Regions from separate parts of the Brevibacillus sp. MS2.2 genome, predicted to be linked through region 2. Evidence: riboswitches for the same ligand, from Rfam matches in the RefSeq annotation. Region 2 holds a riboswitch; the other holds the start of a gene.

What was found. Region 2 has a riboswitch for S-adenosylmethionine ahead of HP568_RS00875 (BMP family lipoprotein). Riboswitches for the same ligand answer to the same signal wherever they lie in the genome.
Region 1: it holds a riboswitch for S-adenosylmethionine, as region 2 does, so the genes downstream of both, mtnK (S-methyl-5-thioribose kinase) here and HP568_RS00875 (BMP family lipoprotein) in region 2, are expected to answer to the same signal.

What each region holds. Positions count from the first base shown of each region.
Region 1 is NZ_JABSUZ010000010.1:50,398-58,405, reverse strand. It holds gene HP568_RS11620 (sigma-70 family RNA polymerase sigma factor) at 85-561, shown strand; gene HP568_RS11615 (anti-sigma factor) at 561-1,742, shown strand; SAM riboswitch class I at 1,839-1,984, shown strand; gene mtnK (S-methyl-5-thioribose kinase) at 2,120-3,349, shown strand; gene mtnA (S-methyl-5-thioribose-1-phosphate isomerase) at 3,346-4,386, shown strand; gene HP568_RS11600 (GNAT family N-acetyltransferase) at 4,485-5,060, shown strand; gene HP568_RS11595 (ABC transporter ATP-binding protein) at 5,196-6,938, shown strand; gene HP568_RS11590 (ABC transporter ATP-binding protein) at 6,958-8,008, shown strand, end outside.
Region 2 is NZ_JABSUZ010000001.1:200,610-208,617, forward strand. It holds gene HP568_RS00860 (ABC transporter permease) at 1-691, opposite strand, end outside; gene HP568_RS00865 (ABC transporter permease) at 678-1,748, opposite strand; gene HP568_RS00870 (ABC transporter ATP-binding protein) at 1,723-3,252, opposite strand; gene HP568_RS00875 (BMP family lipoprotein) at 3,391-4,419, opposite strand; SAM riboswitch class I at 4,620-4,742, opposite strand; gene HP568_RS00880 (methyl-accepting chemotaxis protein) at 4,898-6,373, opposite strand; gene HP568_RS00885 (DUF3298 and DUF4163 domain-containing protein) at 6,529-7,146, shown strand; gene HP568_RS00890 (MarR family winged helix-turn-helix transcriptional regulator) at 7,353-7,766, shown strand; gene HP568_RS00895 (NAD(P)/FAD-dependent oxidoreductase) at 7,985-8,008, opposite strand, start outside.

The DNA.
Region 1 (8,008 bases), on a different contig from region 2:
AGACGAAGGTGAAACTTTTTGGCAATTCTTTCGTGGTAAGGGAGGAAGGGGTGTGAACGGCTTGGGAAAGTAGGTCTGGAGGATGTGTACCAGCTGCATGTAAACGATATTTACCGCTATCTTTTCCGGCTGACACGAGATGAGAGACTGGCAGAGGATCTGACACAGGAAACCTTTTGTCGCGCCTTCTCTTCCTTGGATGACTACCGTGGGGAAAAAGTACGGCCCTGGCTGTTCAAGGTGGCCTATCACGCTTTCGTGGACGGTTATCGCAAGAAGACGAAACAACGATTTGCGTTTGTGGAAGCCTTGCCAGAGCGACGTGATCATTCGGTGGTTGATCCGGCAGAGCATGTCGTGAACAAGGAGCTGTGGGAAGTGGCCCATGACTATTTGGAGCAACTTCCGGAAAAGCAGAGACAGGTCATTTTGTTGTCTGCCATGCAGTTTTCCTACGCGGAAATGGCAGAGGTACTCGGAATCGAGCTGGCAGACGTCAAGCGTTCCTTGTTTCGGGGACGACAAAAGATGCGGCAGTTGTGGAGGGAGGAAAGCCGGTGATGAACAAGGATGAGAATCATCGCGAGCAAAGGTTGCTTGCTTATTTGCGTGGGGAAATGGCGGAAGAAGATTCGAAACAATTCGAGGAGGAAATAGCCGCTGACGAGGAATACGCACAGCGGTTGGAGAGGCTTTTGTTGGGGGAAGAAACGAGAGAGGACAACGTGAAAATAAAACAGCCTGAAACACTGTCCGCTGAAAAACAGCGTGCCATTGTTCGCCGGGGGAAATGGAAAAATCGGTTATACAACGCTGGATTCACAATAGGGCTTCCCTTTTTGGCAGGAGTTGTGTTGCTGATTCTGAATGGCTGGGTTGGGTCTCTGATGCATGAAGATCTGTTTCACGTTGCGAAGTCGATGGTCAATTTTACTCAACCAGGTGTGAGAGTGGGGAGTAGTGGTTCACAGGTCGGATTGCTGTACGGAAACATCAGCATGGAACTACGCGAGCGGGTTGGGGGAGAAGAAAAGAACGCGGGCCGATTTGAGAGTACGAATGTGCTATGGAACGTGAATGCCAAGCCGCAATGGACAGACGGGGTCAGAGAGCAAAAGCTGTTTTTCCGTTATCCGACAGAGGGGGAAACGGAGGATACCATGTCTCTCACTTCGGCTGCCTGGACGACGATGGAGAAGCTGCCCGAGGGTACCGTTTCGCAGCTTGCGATATCATTTGATCACTTTTTGACGTATGACGAGTACTATAAACTGGTTACCCGCCATGTTAACTCTTCAGGACAAGATACAGTTTGGTTTGCGGTAGATACAGGAGTAGAGCTCAAGCAAGCTGAAAGCGATGCCGGAGATGTGCTGTTTGGCTCCGGGGAAGTATGGGGATTTGCCCAGCGAGAAATGGATTACGGTGGTGCATATGAAAAAGGGGATGGGGACAAGGTAATCGCAAACTATCTGGAGGAGATGAGGTATTTGTCAGAGCAAGAAGACCTGGCTCGCGATATCGGAAAATCCTTACTCTTTGGCAGAGATCTACAGATAGCAGAGCGATATAACTACATGCAGCAAAACGGAGTTCGAATCTACGGAGCCGTCCTCACCGGACCTACGAAAGAACTACTGAAGCTCAAGTCCGAAAAGTCGATAACAGCAGCGTTTCTAGGCAAGGTAAACTGGTGGAATTGGGAGCGACCTGCGGCATCGGGAACACAATACAGCTACTGATAGCAAGGTGCGAATTTTTGCACAAAAGGGTGTTGACATCGTGGAAGCGTTGGTTGTATGATTCAAACTAAATCAAAAACCGAATACGTTTTGGATACCTTATCCAGAGAAGGTGGAGGGACTGGCCCGATGATACCCGGCAACCGACATGACGCCATTCAGACGCAAGGAAGCGACTGATTGACAGGCGACATGCACGGTGCTAATTCCTGCAGAAACAAAAGTGGTCTGGAAGATAAGGGGGACATCAACACGGTTCTTACACGTGACGACAGCGACCTCTTTTCTTCGGGAAAAGAGGTCTTTTTATTGCTCCAGGGACACAAACAAGACAAGTAGAGATAGAGGAAAAATACGTAGAGGGGAGTTTTGGAATCATGGCATATCGCGCATTGACTGAACAGGAAGCAGTGGAGTACGTAAAAGGAATACCGGGTCTTTTTAGCGAAGGAGCCGATCTGACCAGTCGCGAAATTGGGGATGGCAACCTTAATCTGGTTTTTGACATTCAGGAGCCGGCAACCGGTAAGAGCGTCATTGTCAAGCAAGCACTGCCTTTTGCCCGCGTCGTGGGAGAATCTTGGCCGCTTACGATTGATCGGGCTCGTATCGAGAGCGAGGCACTCCGCATTCAGCACAAATACGTTCCAGACTTGGTGCCGCAGGTGTATCATTTCGACGGGGAGCTTGCGTTGACTGTCATGGAAAACGTCGGGGACCACATCATCATGCGCAAAGGTCTGATCGAAGGAAAGCGGTACCCGCTATTTGCGAAGCAAATTGGTCGTTTTCTCGCGCAAACCTTGTTCTTTACATCCGATCTGGGCGCGCATCCGTACGATAAAAAAGCGCTAGTCGGAACATTCATAAATCCAGAATTATGCAAAATCACAGAAGACCTGGTTTTTACTGATCCGTATGAAAATGCGCCTACCAACGACTTCAATCCGTTGATTCGCCGGGAAGTCGAGGCGATCTGGAACAACAGGCCGCTGAAGCTGGAAATCGCCAAGCTGAAATACGATTTCCTTACGCGCGCAGAAGCGCTGCTGCATGGTGACTTGCATACCGGAAGTATTTTCATCACGGAAAACAGCCTGAAGGCAATCGATCCGGAGTTCGCTTACTACGGCCCAATCGGTTTTGACATTGGGGCGATTATAGCCAATCTGCTGCTCAACTACGCAGGACAGCACGGTCTGCAAAAAGATCAAGGAGAACGGGAAGCGTACCGCGAATACTTACTGGAAACGGTCGAGGATGTCTGGAATGAATTCGTTTCGCAATTCGTTCAGCTCTGGCACAAGCACGCCAAAGAACGCAGTGCCCATGTCGAGGGACTGTGGCAAAGCTACGTGAAGCGCTTGATTCAGGATACAGCAGGCTATGCCGGATGCAAAATCTTGCGCCGTGTCATCGGCTTGGCAGGTGTAGCGGATCTGAATGCCATTGAAGACGACCAGACTCGCGCAGAAGCAGAGCGTCTGGCTCTCTCGATTGGAGAAGCGCTGATTCTCGGTCGCGGCAGCATAGACGAATCGACAGATATCACGGACATCGTACGCACTGTGACCGAACGTTACTATCAGGAGGCAACGACAGTATGACAACCAGCACCCAATTGGCACCTGTTAAGTGGGAGAATGACGCATTGGTCTTGCTTGACCAGACACGTCTGCCAGTAGAAACGATCTATTTGAACTTGACTACCTCCGAGCAAGTATGGGGTTCCATCCGTCGTTTGGAAGTGCGTGGCGCACCAGCGATTGGCATGGCGGCGGCTTACGGACTCTACCTTGGGATTCGTGGCAGTGAAGCGAGTAACTACGACGAGTTTTGGCAGGAACTGAACCAGCAGGCAGACTACCTGGGCTCTTCCCGTCCGACAGCCGTGAATCTGTTCTGGGCATTGGATCGCATCAAAGCTCGTGTTGAAAAAGAAAGCGGAGCGTCGATTGCCGAGTTGAAGGCGGCAGTGCTTGATGAAGCACTGGCGATTCAAAAGGAAGACGCTGAAGTATGCCAGACCATCGGAGAACATCTGCTCACACTGTTGCATGACGGTATGGGAATTCTCACGCACTGTAATCCAGGGGCATTGGCTACAGCAGCGTACGGTACGGCTACCGCTCCCTTTTATTTGGCAAAGGAACGCGGCTGGAACCTGAAGGTGTACGCGGACGAAACCCGTCCTGTCCTGCAAGGCGCTCGTCTTACTGCATTTGAATTGCAGCAGGCAGGGATTGATGTGACGCTGATCTGCGACAACATGGCCGCGATGGTAATGTCCCAAGGGAAAGTAGAGGCTGTCATCGTGGGTACAGACCGCGTAGCAGCGAATGGCGATGTCGCCAACAAGATCGGTACGTATGGGGTAGCGGTATTGGCAAAAGCTCACGGCATTCCTTTTTACGTGGCAGCTCCCTTGTCCTCTGTTGATCTGGAGACACCGACAGGCGCAGATATTCCGATTGAAGAGCGTCCAGCCGAGGAAATTACCCATGGATTGGGCAAACAGGTGGCTCCAGACGATATCAAGGTGTACAATCCTGCGTTCGATGTAACGCCTGCGAAGTACATTACAGCAATCGTTACGGAGACAGGCATTTTCAAGCCAGAAGAGATCGGCAATAGCAAAAAATAAAAGAACTATTTTAAGCGTTCGCCCTGTTGTTACTGGCGGGCGCTTTTTGCTCATTTTGGTGTTTTCCAGTAAAATAGCCAAGAAAAGGGGAGATTCGTATGCAACCGATTCAACGGATAGCCATCAATGAAGATACGTACTTGAAACAATTAGAATTAGCTGATGCTGAGGAGTTATTTTTGCTTACGGATTCGAACCGGGAGAGTCTTATGGAATGGCTGCCGTGGCTGAATTATACGAAGAAGGTAGAGGATTCGCGCCAATTCATCCAAGCGACGATCAACCAGTACAACGATAATCGGGGCATCAACTACGGTATTTGGTACCAAGGACGTCTGGCTGGTACAGTCGGTGTACATACGGTGGATTGGATTAACAAAAAGACGTCCATTGGCTATTGGCTGGGTGCGCAATTTCAGGGCAAGGGCCTGATGACAGAAGCAGTGGCGACCTACTTGGACGTATTGATCTTCGGGTCGTGGGATTTGGAAAAAGTAACGATTCAGGCTGCTACGGAAAACTTCAAGAGCAGATCGATCCCCGAACGATTAGGGTTTCAACTGGAAGGGATACTACGCCGGAATGAATTCCTTTACGATCATTACGTGGATCATGCCACTTACAGCCTGCTAAAAGAAGAATGGCTCGACTGGAAAACCGATAAAAAATCTTAGATCGAACTGTATGCTTCGATTGACAATGAAAATTCTGTAAATTACGATGGTGAAGACAGATCAAGAGGGCTGCGTGTGATTCGCAAGCCCTTTTTTAGTCGTGCTGTTAGGTTTGAATAAATAGAGGTGATTTATATGCAGACACTTCGGCAATTATCTTGGTTTTTTCGTGCCTATTGGAAACGGTACGTCATTGGGATCTCTGTGCTGTTTATTATCGATGTGCTCATGCTTTGGCCGCCGAAATTAATTGGCGACACGGTGGATTCGATTCGCAACAGTTCCCTGACGGACGCTGACTTGACGCAAACAGTGGTCATCTTGCTCATTTTGGGTGTTAGCTTGTATGGATTGCGGTTTCTCTGGCGGTATTTGTTAAATGGAGGAGCTTTGATACTGGAGAGGACGTTGCGTGAGCGACTGTTTGCCCATTTGACGAGAATGACTCCGTCGTTTTTTCATCGCAAACGCAGTGGCGATCTGATGGCCGTCGCTACCAACGACATTCCTGCCATTGAACAAACGGCCAGTACAGGGGTGCTTACGCTTGTCGATGCGCTGTTCATGACCGTGTTAACGCTGGGCGTCATGGTGACCGCGATTGATTGGAAGCTGACGCTGGCGGCACTGATCCCGATGCCGTTTTTGGCTTGGTCAACGGCGTACTATGGAAGGTTGCTGCATGAGCGCTTTTACTTGGCGCAGGAAGCATTCGGAGAGATGAATGATCATGTCCAACAATCTGTGTCAGGCGTTCGGGTATTGAGAGCGTTTGTACAGGAAAAGGCCGATATCGAGGCGTATCGCCGGGTCAGTGAAAAAACGTTGGAGCGAAATGTGAGCGTTTCGCGGATCGACGCCCTGTTCGAGCCGACGATCGCGATTATTATTGGCTTCAGCTTTTTGATCGGGCTGGGCTATGGGACGTATTTGGTGTTCACCAGCGCCATCTCCTTAGGGGATTTGGTTGCGTTCAATTTATACTTGGGTCTTTTAATTTGGCCGATGTTCGCCTTTGGTTGGCTTGTCAATGTGTTGCAACGCGGTGGTGCTTCCCACAAGCGTTTCACAGAACTAATGGTGGAGCAGCCAGATGTGACGGAGGCAGCGAATCCGGTCACGAGCCAAATCGCCAATACTGTAGAAGCACGCCATTTTTCTTTTACGTATCCGGGCACTGACAAGCCGGCACTCACCGACATCTCGTTTCGTTTGGGTGAAGGAGAGACGCTTGGGATTGTCGGACGGACAGGAAGCGGCAAGTCGACGCTATGTCGTGCCTTATTGCATCAATATCAGATGAAGGAACAAGCTTTGTTTATCGGGGGCATCCCGATCGAAGGACTCGCATTCGATACGCTGCGGGAAAAAATCGGCTACGTGCCTCAGGAGCATCTGCTGTTCTCACGGACGATTGTCGAAAATGTTGCATTCGGGAAACCACAAGCGACGACCGAGGAAGTGATGCATGCGTTGGAGCTTGCGGAGATGAAGAGAGATCTGGAGCAATTCAGAGATGGATTGCAAACCATGGTTGGAGAGAAGGGGGTCACCCTCTCCGGGGGGCAAAAACAGCGCATTTCCATTGCACGCGCTCTTTTGATGGATGCGGGAATCCTGATTCTCGATGATTCATTATCGGCTGTGGACGCCCGGACTGAGGAGAGCATCCTTCGTCATCTGAGACAGGAACGCGCGGATAAAACGACGATTATTACCGCTCATCGTCTGTCTGCCGTCCAGCATGCCCAACTGATTCTCGTACTGGATGAGGGGCAGATCGTCGAACGGGGGACACATGACGAGCTGATGCAGCGCAACGGCTGGTATGCAGAGCAGTACCGTCGTCAGCAGATGGAACAGGATGTGGCTGGTTGAGAGAGGGGGAAGGCGTTTCATGAGCAAAGAAAATGTATGGGGGCGTTTGACCGAGTACGCCAGGCCATTTCAAAAGCAAATACTAGGCGCGTTGTTTCTGCTCTTGCTGGGAACGAGTGCAGAGTTGGCAGGTCCTTTTTTAGCCAAGGTCATGATTGATAATCACATCCTGGCGATCCAAAAGCCTTGGTATCAACTGGACGAAGTGCCACCACAAGCAGCGGGGCAAGTCGCCTCACTGAACGGTACGAACTATATTCGTGAAGATGTTGCAGCAAAGATGGGTCTTGCTTTGGACAGTATCAAGCAAAAGGAAGTAAGCGTGCTGACAGAAGGCACGACCTATTACTTGGTTTCTGGCAAAGTAAATCCAAACACGCAGAAGCAATTCACTCCGATTGCGCCAGAAAACGGCAGGGAGCGCTTCGAGGTAACAACGAAGGATCAATCAGGTCAAAAGATGACCTCTACAGGCATTCGGCTGACCGCAGAGGAAGTCAAAGCGATGTATCAGGGGGATGTCCTGCCCATTGTCTGGCTGTCCGTAGGTTATGGAGCACTGATCTTGCTCTCTGCTGGATTCAATTACGTCCAGATTTTGTGGCTGCAAAAGATCGCTCAGCGCATCATTCAGCAAATGCGGATGAAGCTGTTTATCCATTTGCAAAAGCTCCCGGTTGCCTTTTTTGACAAAACGCCAGTAGGTGCGCTCGTCTCCCGTGTGAGCAATGATACAGAAGCCATCCGTGAGCTGTATGTAAGTGTACTCGCCACATTTGTACAAAACGGTCTTTATTTGATTGGAATCTTGATCGCACTCTACATCTTGCAGCCTGAGCTCGCCCTCTTCTGCTTTTTGACTGTGCCAGTGCTCGTACTGCTAGTCTACGTGTATCAAAAGTACAGTTCTCGCTACTATGCGGTGATTCGCGCGAAGCTCGGTGATATGAACACAACGATCAATGAAATGATCCAGAACATGACGATCGTGCAGGCTTTTCGCCGGGAGAAGGGTGTACAAAAGGAGTTCGCTGATGTAAACGAAGACTACTTCAAGGTGCGGATGAAAG
Region 2 (8,008 bases):
AGCCCCGACCAGCCGTCATACCTTCTGTAAACATCGTGACTTGCCCCAGTGAAAGCTGTGCCCCTGCAATCCCGCACAAAGCGCCACTCATCACAATCGCCAGCACCTGAAGTCCCGTCACTTTCAGACCGAGACTGCGCGCCGCAACAGGATTCAGACCAACTGCGAGGACGCGGAAGCCCGTAACCGTCCGATAAAAGAACACATACAACAGAATGGCAGCCAAAAACGCAAAATACACGAGCGGCGAATGACCAGAGACAATGCCTCCGATGACCGGAATATCGTGAATGAAAGGAATCTCTACGGTTGGCAAGCCAGCCATATCCTTATCGTAAAAGGCCCCTTTGACACCGAAAATCGCCCGTAGTGCAAATGTCGTCAATCCCAACGCGAGAAAGTTAATTGCCACACCGACGACGATTTCATTCGCCCTTAGCTTGATCGTCATGTACGCGAATAAGAGCGAAAAGACAACGCTGACCAGCGCTGCAATCAAAACAGCCAGAAAGAGATTCCCGGTAAAATGATTGCCGACAATCGCGGAAAAGGCACCGACCAGTACCAATCCCTCCAGGCCAACATTAAAAATTCCGACACGTGCGCAGAGCGCTCCACCCAAAGCTGCCAACAAGATTGGCGTGACCATCCGAATGGTAGAACTGAGGAGGGACCAATCAAAGAGCTCCATGCGATTCCCCTCCTTTTGCCTTCCGCTTTTTCCACCAGTCGTAGCTGAACTTGGCAGAGATGAACAAAATCAATACCGCTTGTATCACACTTGCCAGCTCCAGCGGCACATCCGTATTGCGCTCTACCCCCATGGCTCCTGTCTGAAAAGCAGCAAGCAGAATCGAAGTCACAATGATGCCAAGTGGATGCGAGTTCGCAAGCAGAGCGGCCATCAGGCCCGTCCAGGCGAAGCCCGGTACAGTCAGCGCCCCGTCCACAAAACGATAGTGCGCCCCCATTACCTCTACGGTTCCCGCCAAGCCAGCCAGTCCACCACTGGCAAACATCCCGGTCAGCATCACCCGAATGCGATTAATTCCTCCGTATTGAGCAAACAGCGAGTTTTGACCCAGCATCTTTACTTCATAACCAAAAGGCGTAAAACGAAGTACCCAGAACAACAGCAGCGCTGCAACGATCGCAAACAAAAATCCTGCATGCACGCTCATCCCGGCAAACAGCTTCGGAAGCCACGCACTTTTCTCCAGCATGACGGTCTGTGCAAGTGCCGCAGAACCCGTGCGATCCCGGAATGGCTCTGTCACGAGATAGCTCGCAAACAATACCGCGATATAGTTGAAGAGCAACGTAGAGATGAGCAACGGAATACGAAAGCGTGCTTCCATAAAGCCCGGCAGCAACGCCCAGAACCCGCCGACCGCCATTCCTGCGAACATACCCGCCACAATTTTGATCATTCCCGGCGCTGGCAAGTAGATCGAGACTAACGCAGCACTGACGGCACCCAGCACCATTTGCCCTTCCGCCCCCAGGTTGAATACCCCTGCCCGAAATGCGAGGGAAAGACCCAAGGCAATCAGCATGATAGGCGTGGCTCTCGCTAATGTAGATGTAAAGAAATAAAAACTGCCAAAGGCCCCTTTCCACATTTCCTGGTAGGTGCCCAAGATCGATTCGCCAACTGCAGCAATGACCAGTGCCCCGGTCAACAAACCGATGACGACAGCCAATAACGGCTGAACCAATGACTTAGATAGCTCTTTGATTGCTGCCATGAATGCTTCCTCCCGCCATGATCACGCTGATTTTTTCTTCGGTTGCCTCCAGGCGTGAAAGCTCTCCAGCGATTCGCCCTTTATACATGACCAAAATCCTGTCTGACAAGGCGAGAATTTCGGACAATTCGGAGGAGACTAGCAAGATCCCGTCTCCCTGATTGCGCTTTTCGATCAGCGCCTGATGGATGTACTCCATGGCACCGATATCCACCCCGCGCGTAGGCTCAGCCGCAATCAAAAACGGGGTTTCGTGTCCCAGTTCCCTTGCTACGATCAGCTTTTGCAAGTTTCCACCTGACAGATTCCCAGCCAGCTCCTGCAATTGTCGGGAGCCTGTCTTGATGGCGAACTGCTCTACCCAGCCTTTTACGACTTGGCGGAATTTCTCCCGCAAAACGACGCCACGGCGGTTGTAAGCAGACTTTCGCTGATAGCCCATCAACGCATTTTCCTCGACGCTTGAGAGTTTGGCCGTTCCCCACAGGTAGCGATCCTCCGGAATATGCGCCAAGCCCGCATCCCGAATAGTGGCAACTGATTTGTTCGTCACGTCCTTGCCGCCTAATCGCACCGTGCCCTCCTGTGCCGCTCGCAAGCCGCTGATCGCTTGCAGCAGCTCCGATTGACCATTCCCGGAAACACCTGCGATTCCTACGATTTCCCCGTGGTGCACGGTAAAGCTGACTTGATCGAGCAGAGTCTGCTTTTCTCGAACCGAGAGATTCTCTACCTGCAACAAGGGGCCTTTATCCAGAGGAAGTCGCTCAGCTAACTCCTGCAATTCACGTCCGACCATTAGTCTGGCTAAATCGTCCGCATTGGTTTCTGTACGGGAAACCGTTCCCGTCACTTTGCCTCCGCGCAGTACTGTAATACGATCAGCTACCTCCATGACTTCCTGCAACTTATGTGTAATCAAAATGACGCTCTTGCCGCTCTTTGCCAGGTTTCGAATCGTTTGCAGCAGGTCGCGCACCTCCAGCGGGGTAAGGACAGCGGTCGGCTCGTCCAGCACGATAATATCCGCTCCCTGATACAGGACCTTCAAAATTTCGACCCGTTGCTGTTCCCCAATCGAGCAATTCGCTACCTTGGCCTGCGGATGAATCGGAATGCGATACTGCTCACTCAGCGCCCGCACCTTGTCCTCCGCGTCCTTTCTTTTGAAAAAACCCGCTTGCTTCGGCTCGTATCCGATCACGATATTTTCAGTCACACTGAATTCTCCGAAGAGCATAAAGTGCTGGTGAACCATCCCGATCCCTTTTCGAATCGCATCCTCTGGTCCGCGAAAAACGACTGGCTTACCGTTTAACACGATCTCTCCCGACGTCGGCTGCTCCATCCCGTACAGCATCCGCATCAGTGTCGTTTTGCCCGCTCCATTTTCCCCGACAATCGCGTGGACTTCTCCTGCTGCCAGTGAGAACGACACCTTGTCGTTGGCGGTAAAATCTCCGTACTTCTTGGTCATGCCCCTCATTTCCAAGCGATCGGTCATTCCCACTCCCTCATTTCTGTACGTCCTTTTATGAAAATGGAAGACCGACTACACAGCCGTAGTCGGTCACATCCATCACTGTGCACAAGCTTTACATAAGCGTTCAAAAAGTTAGCTTTTCAGCACCGAGCTACCTTTTTAAAACTGGTCTGGTACTTTGCGAGTACCCGCTACAATCTCATCGCTGATCGCTTTCACTTTATCCACCACTTCTTGTCCAATAAAAGCATGCAAAGGCGTTTTGCTTTCGTGCGTGACATAGGTTACGCCAACACCTTTTTCTTTCAAGCCGTACGCAACAACACCTGGTTTGAATGTTCCTTCTACAAAGGTCTTCACGGTTTCATAAGCTGCCGCGTCAGTCCCTTTCAATTGGGACAGAACAATATGCTCTGGATCAATCGTCGTACGGTCAACGTCCTGACCTGCTGTGAAGAAGCCTTTTTCCTTCGCTGCCTCGAAAACGCCGAGGTCGCCTACTGCTGCTGCACCGTTAATGAAGTCAGCGCCTTTGGAAGCTTGGAGCAAAGCCAATTCCTTCGCTTTTGCCGGGTCAGTGAAGCTTCCTACATAGTTGACCATCAGCTCTGCTTTTGGATTCGTCGCTTTCAAGCCCTCTTCGAAGCCAACTGTCCATTTTTTCAACTGCGGGATATCAAGAGCGACAACCATGCCCACTTTGTTCGTTTTCGTTGCCAGACCTGCTGCTGCTCCCACCAGGTAAGCTGCTTCCTGCTCACGGAAGGTAACACTGCGAACGTTTGGCAAATCCACTACAGTATCAATAATCGCAAAATTACGGTCAGGATTTTCGGTAGCTACTTTTTTCAATGCATCCTCTGATGTAAAGGAAGAAGTGATGATCAAATCATAATTTTCTGCAACAGCCACGCGCAAATTCTCTTCAATCGCTCCATGGTCCGTAGATTCAATCGTTTTCACTTCTGCACCCAGCTCTTGTGCGGCTTTCTTCGCACCATCATCCATTTGTTGGAAGAACGGATTCACACCGATTTTCTCGGGCAAAATCAAGGCAATTCGCTTTTTGGCCGCGCCCTCTTGTCCTGCCGCTTGTCCTCCTGGCTGATCAGCAGGTGCGCTTGTGCCAGTCGAGCACCCTGTTGCCAATACTGCGAATGTCGTTAATGCGAGCAATAGCTTCTTCATGATGTATCTCTCCCTATCCGAACTTTACGTTTTTCTTTATCCTAATAGGTAATGTACGGCTTTTTACCCATTTTTTCAATACCATTTACGAATATTCTCATATAAAATTAATTTATCGTTCGTTTATTACCCCCTTCCCTATACAAATACAACAAAAAAACTCTTCCCGGAGGAAGAGTTTGCGTACGTAGCCGTTCTCTTCCTCATCTGTCAAAACCATGGTACAGGTTTTGCAGGAATTGGCACCTTTCTGTTCATGCATAGACATGATCAGTGGTTGCCGGGCATCATCGGGCCAGTCCCTCCGCCGCTCTTGATAAGGTAGGTGAATATATTTAGTTACAATGGAATTCATTCTAGCAGAACGGTTCAAAAATGCAATTCTTTTTTCTCAATTCCAAACACTTCTAAAAGTAAATCGAAGTTTAAAAAGTCGTCTTTTCAGCACCGAGAAATTGGCGAGAACCACAGCCCCTACCTATTTTACGTGAAAGGTTTGCTGGAGACGATGAGACAACGTATTCAGCTCGCCCAGCTCTTCCGTAATCTCACGCACTTTTTGATGCTGGTTTTCTGCTGTCGCAAACAGCTCTTCCAAGTTGGCTACGGATTCCTCGGTTACCGCTGTAATGGTCGACATCTCGATGGCAACTTCACCGGAACGCACTTTTACCCGGTCCATGCTGGAGCTTACTTGATCAGCCGCTTCCAGGAAGGCCATCATCCCAGCACGCACTGCTTCGATGGAGGCCACTGTTTTCACCGCCAGCTCTTGGCCTTTTGCAACAGACGTTTCCCCATTGCTCATATGCTGCACCGCATTCTCACTTTCCTGATGGAGAGACTTCAAAATGTCGGTAATTTCCTGCGTAGCTGTCGCGCTTTGTTCCGCCAGCTTGCGTACCTCATCTGCTACAACAGCAAATCCACGTCCATGCTCGCCTGCACGCGCCGATTCAATCGCTGCATTCAGCGCCAAGAGATTCGTTTGTGTCGCGATCTGATTAATCGCGCCGACAATTTCCTCTACGCGATTCGCCTGCCGATTGAGCTGGTGAATCGTAGAGGCTGCTACATTGACTGCCTGCACAATTTGCTCCATCTGCAAGGACAGCTCGTTCATCATCTGAACACTATCTGCCAGACGACGGTTGTTTTGTTGCGATTCCGTTTTCATTGCATTGGTCTGTGTTGTGACTGCCTCGATTTCCTGGTCGATGGATTGAACCTCTTCTTCGATCTTCACCGTAGAATTCGCCTGCGATTCCATACCAACGGCGACTTCCTTGAAGGCTACCATCATTTCATCTGTATTGCGCTTCGTACCTTCCGCATGTTCATGAACATGATCGCTTGTACGATCCAGTTGCTCCGTCATTTCCTGGATGTTCAAAAGCATTTCTTCCAGACGGCGCTCCTTCTCTTCCGCTTCCTGCCTTGCGTCGTGCGCTTTTTGCAGGGAGGCTTGTCCGGCGAGACACAGATACGTGACGGCTCCCATCATCATGAGAATCGCTACGATACGCACACCCAGATTAAGCTCGGAAAAATCACCGTTGAAAATCTCGTACGTTCCCGTATAAAACCCGACAACCGTGACGACGATTTGGGTAATTCCCGCTGTTACTACTAGCTTCCAGTCCAAATAGGCTGCCAAAAAGCCCATGACGATGAAGGCGAGGAACGAAACCTCTTGATAAGTGGTAAAGTGATCGAATGAAATCGCATAAAACATGAGTCCGATTGCTACCAGATAACGAATCACATGACTATCTTTGCGAATGAAATAATACGGCGAAACAATTAAAGTGACCAGCAATCCCAAGGACGTCACTTTCCAGAAGTTCACATCCACTTGGTAGGCAATGAGTCCCGCCATCCACAAATGATTCCATAGGATGAAAATCATAAAGCCTTCTTTGTCAGTCAAGGTATTGCGAATCAATTGAATCATAATTGCCCCCCTTTTTCCTATTACTTATGTATCGGATTCTTTCCCCATTATATAGCCAAACCTTTGCCAAATTTGTGAAAAAAGTGAGAACAGCCAAAAACAATTTCGAATAGGCTATTACACAACTCACACGTACAGGAGGCAACCGGAGAAAAGTGGAACTCAATCAATTGCCAGCCACTGTGCTGACACGGACGATTAGCCGTCCGAACACTACGATTTACTATCCCCAATTGGCAGGCTTAGCCAATCAGCAAGCGGAAAAAGAGATCAACCGGGCGATTTCTCAAACGGTTCAAGGCTTAATTCATGAGCAGCAACGGGTTCAGGTACCGGGAAATACAGAAATGCAAGGAAGCTACGAGATCAAGACAAACGAACGCGGTATTTTCAGCGTCGTGTTGAGCAACTACGCCTACACACCGCAAATGGCTCATGGCATGACCTTCCTCGGGTCGATCACTGCAGATATCCAAACAGGCAAGCTGTATACACTGCGGGAATTATTCAAGCCAGGAAGCGATTACGTCAAGGTGATTTCTGAAAACATCAAGCGTCAAATCAAAGAAAGAAACATCCCCACACTCAATGGCTTTACTTCGATTAAGCCCGATCAAGATTATTACCTCGCCGACAAAGCACTGGTCATCTACTTCCAGTTGTACGAAATTACGCCCTATTACGTCGGTTTCCCCATGTTCCCCATTTCCGTCTATGAACTGGAGCCGCTCATCAATGAAAAAGGACCTTTGAGCATCTTGTCCGCAGATTAGTGCACTGTACCACCGTAGTTTTCATCCAGGTGAGTGTCTTCTTCCATGACACTCGCCTGATTCTATTTGTGTCAGAAAATCCATTATTTCGTCATCGAATAAACGTTTACTTATATGTCCGGAACTGCTAGTATGTTATTGTACATATTTACTTAAGCAATAAAGCGTACGATATATCGGACCAGCTTTCCTGGAGGTATATACTCATGCAATATTATGGTCATCGAATTAGCCAAACAGCAAGAATATTCAGTAAATCGTTAAATGGGACGATGGCTCCCATGGGATTATACAGTTCGCAATGGGGCATTATCCTTTGCTTGCATTATCGTGAATCGCTCACCCAGGTTCAATTGAGCAACTACCTGAATGTAGAAGCGCCGACGATTACCCGGACACTCACCCGATTGGAAGAGATGGGCTGGATTATTCGCTCAGAGGGCGATGACAAGCGTGAGCGCTATGTGTCCTTGTCCCCGCAAGCAGTTGAACGGTTCCCGGAATGGCTGGAGGCTGCCAAAGAGCAAGAAGAGCTGGCACTCCGCGGCCTCGACGAAGCAGAACTCGCTATCTTTAACCGCGTATTGAAGAAAATGAACGATAATTTACAACCGTCGTAACAAGTAAAAATGACTTCACCCAAAACAGTTCGGTGAAGTCATTTTTTGTTATCCATTTTTCCTTGTGCGATGGATAATGGGGTTGAGCTCTCTTGGTTGTCTGTAGAAGCAAGCCTGCTCCGGTTCCACCTGTCCTGATACTGTTTCGTCATGGAAAAAGGCTCCCCACCAAGCACAAGCGTGCCCGGCAAGAAGCCTATATGTCATAATCGTATTCGTTATTGCATGCGTTTCGCGATATT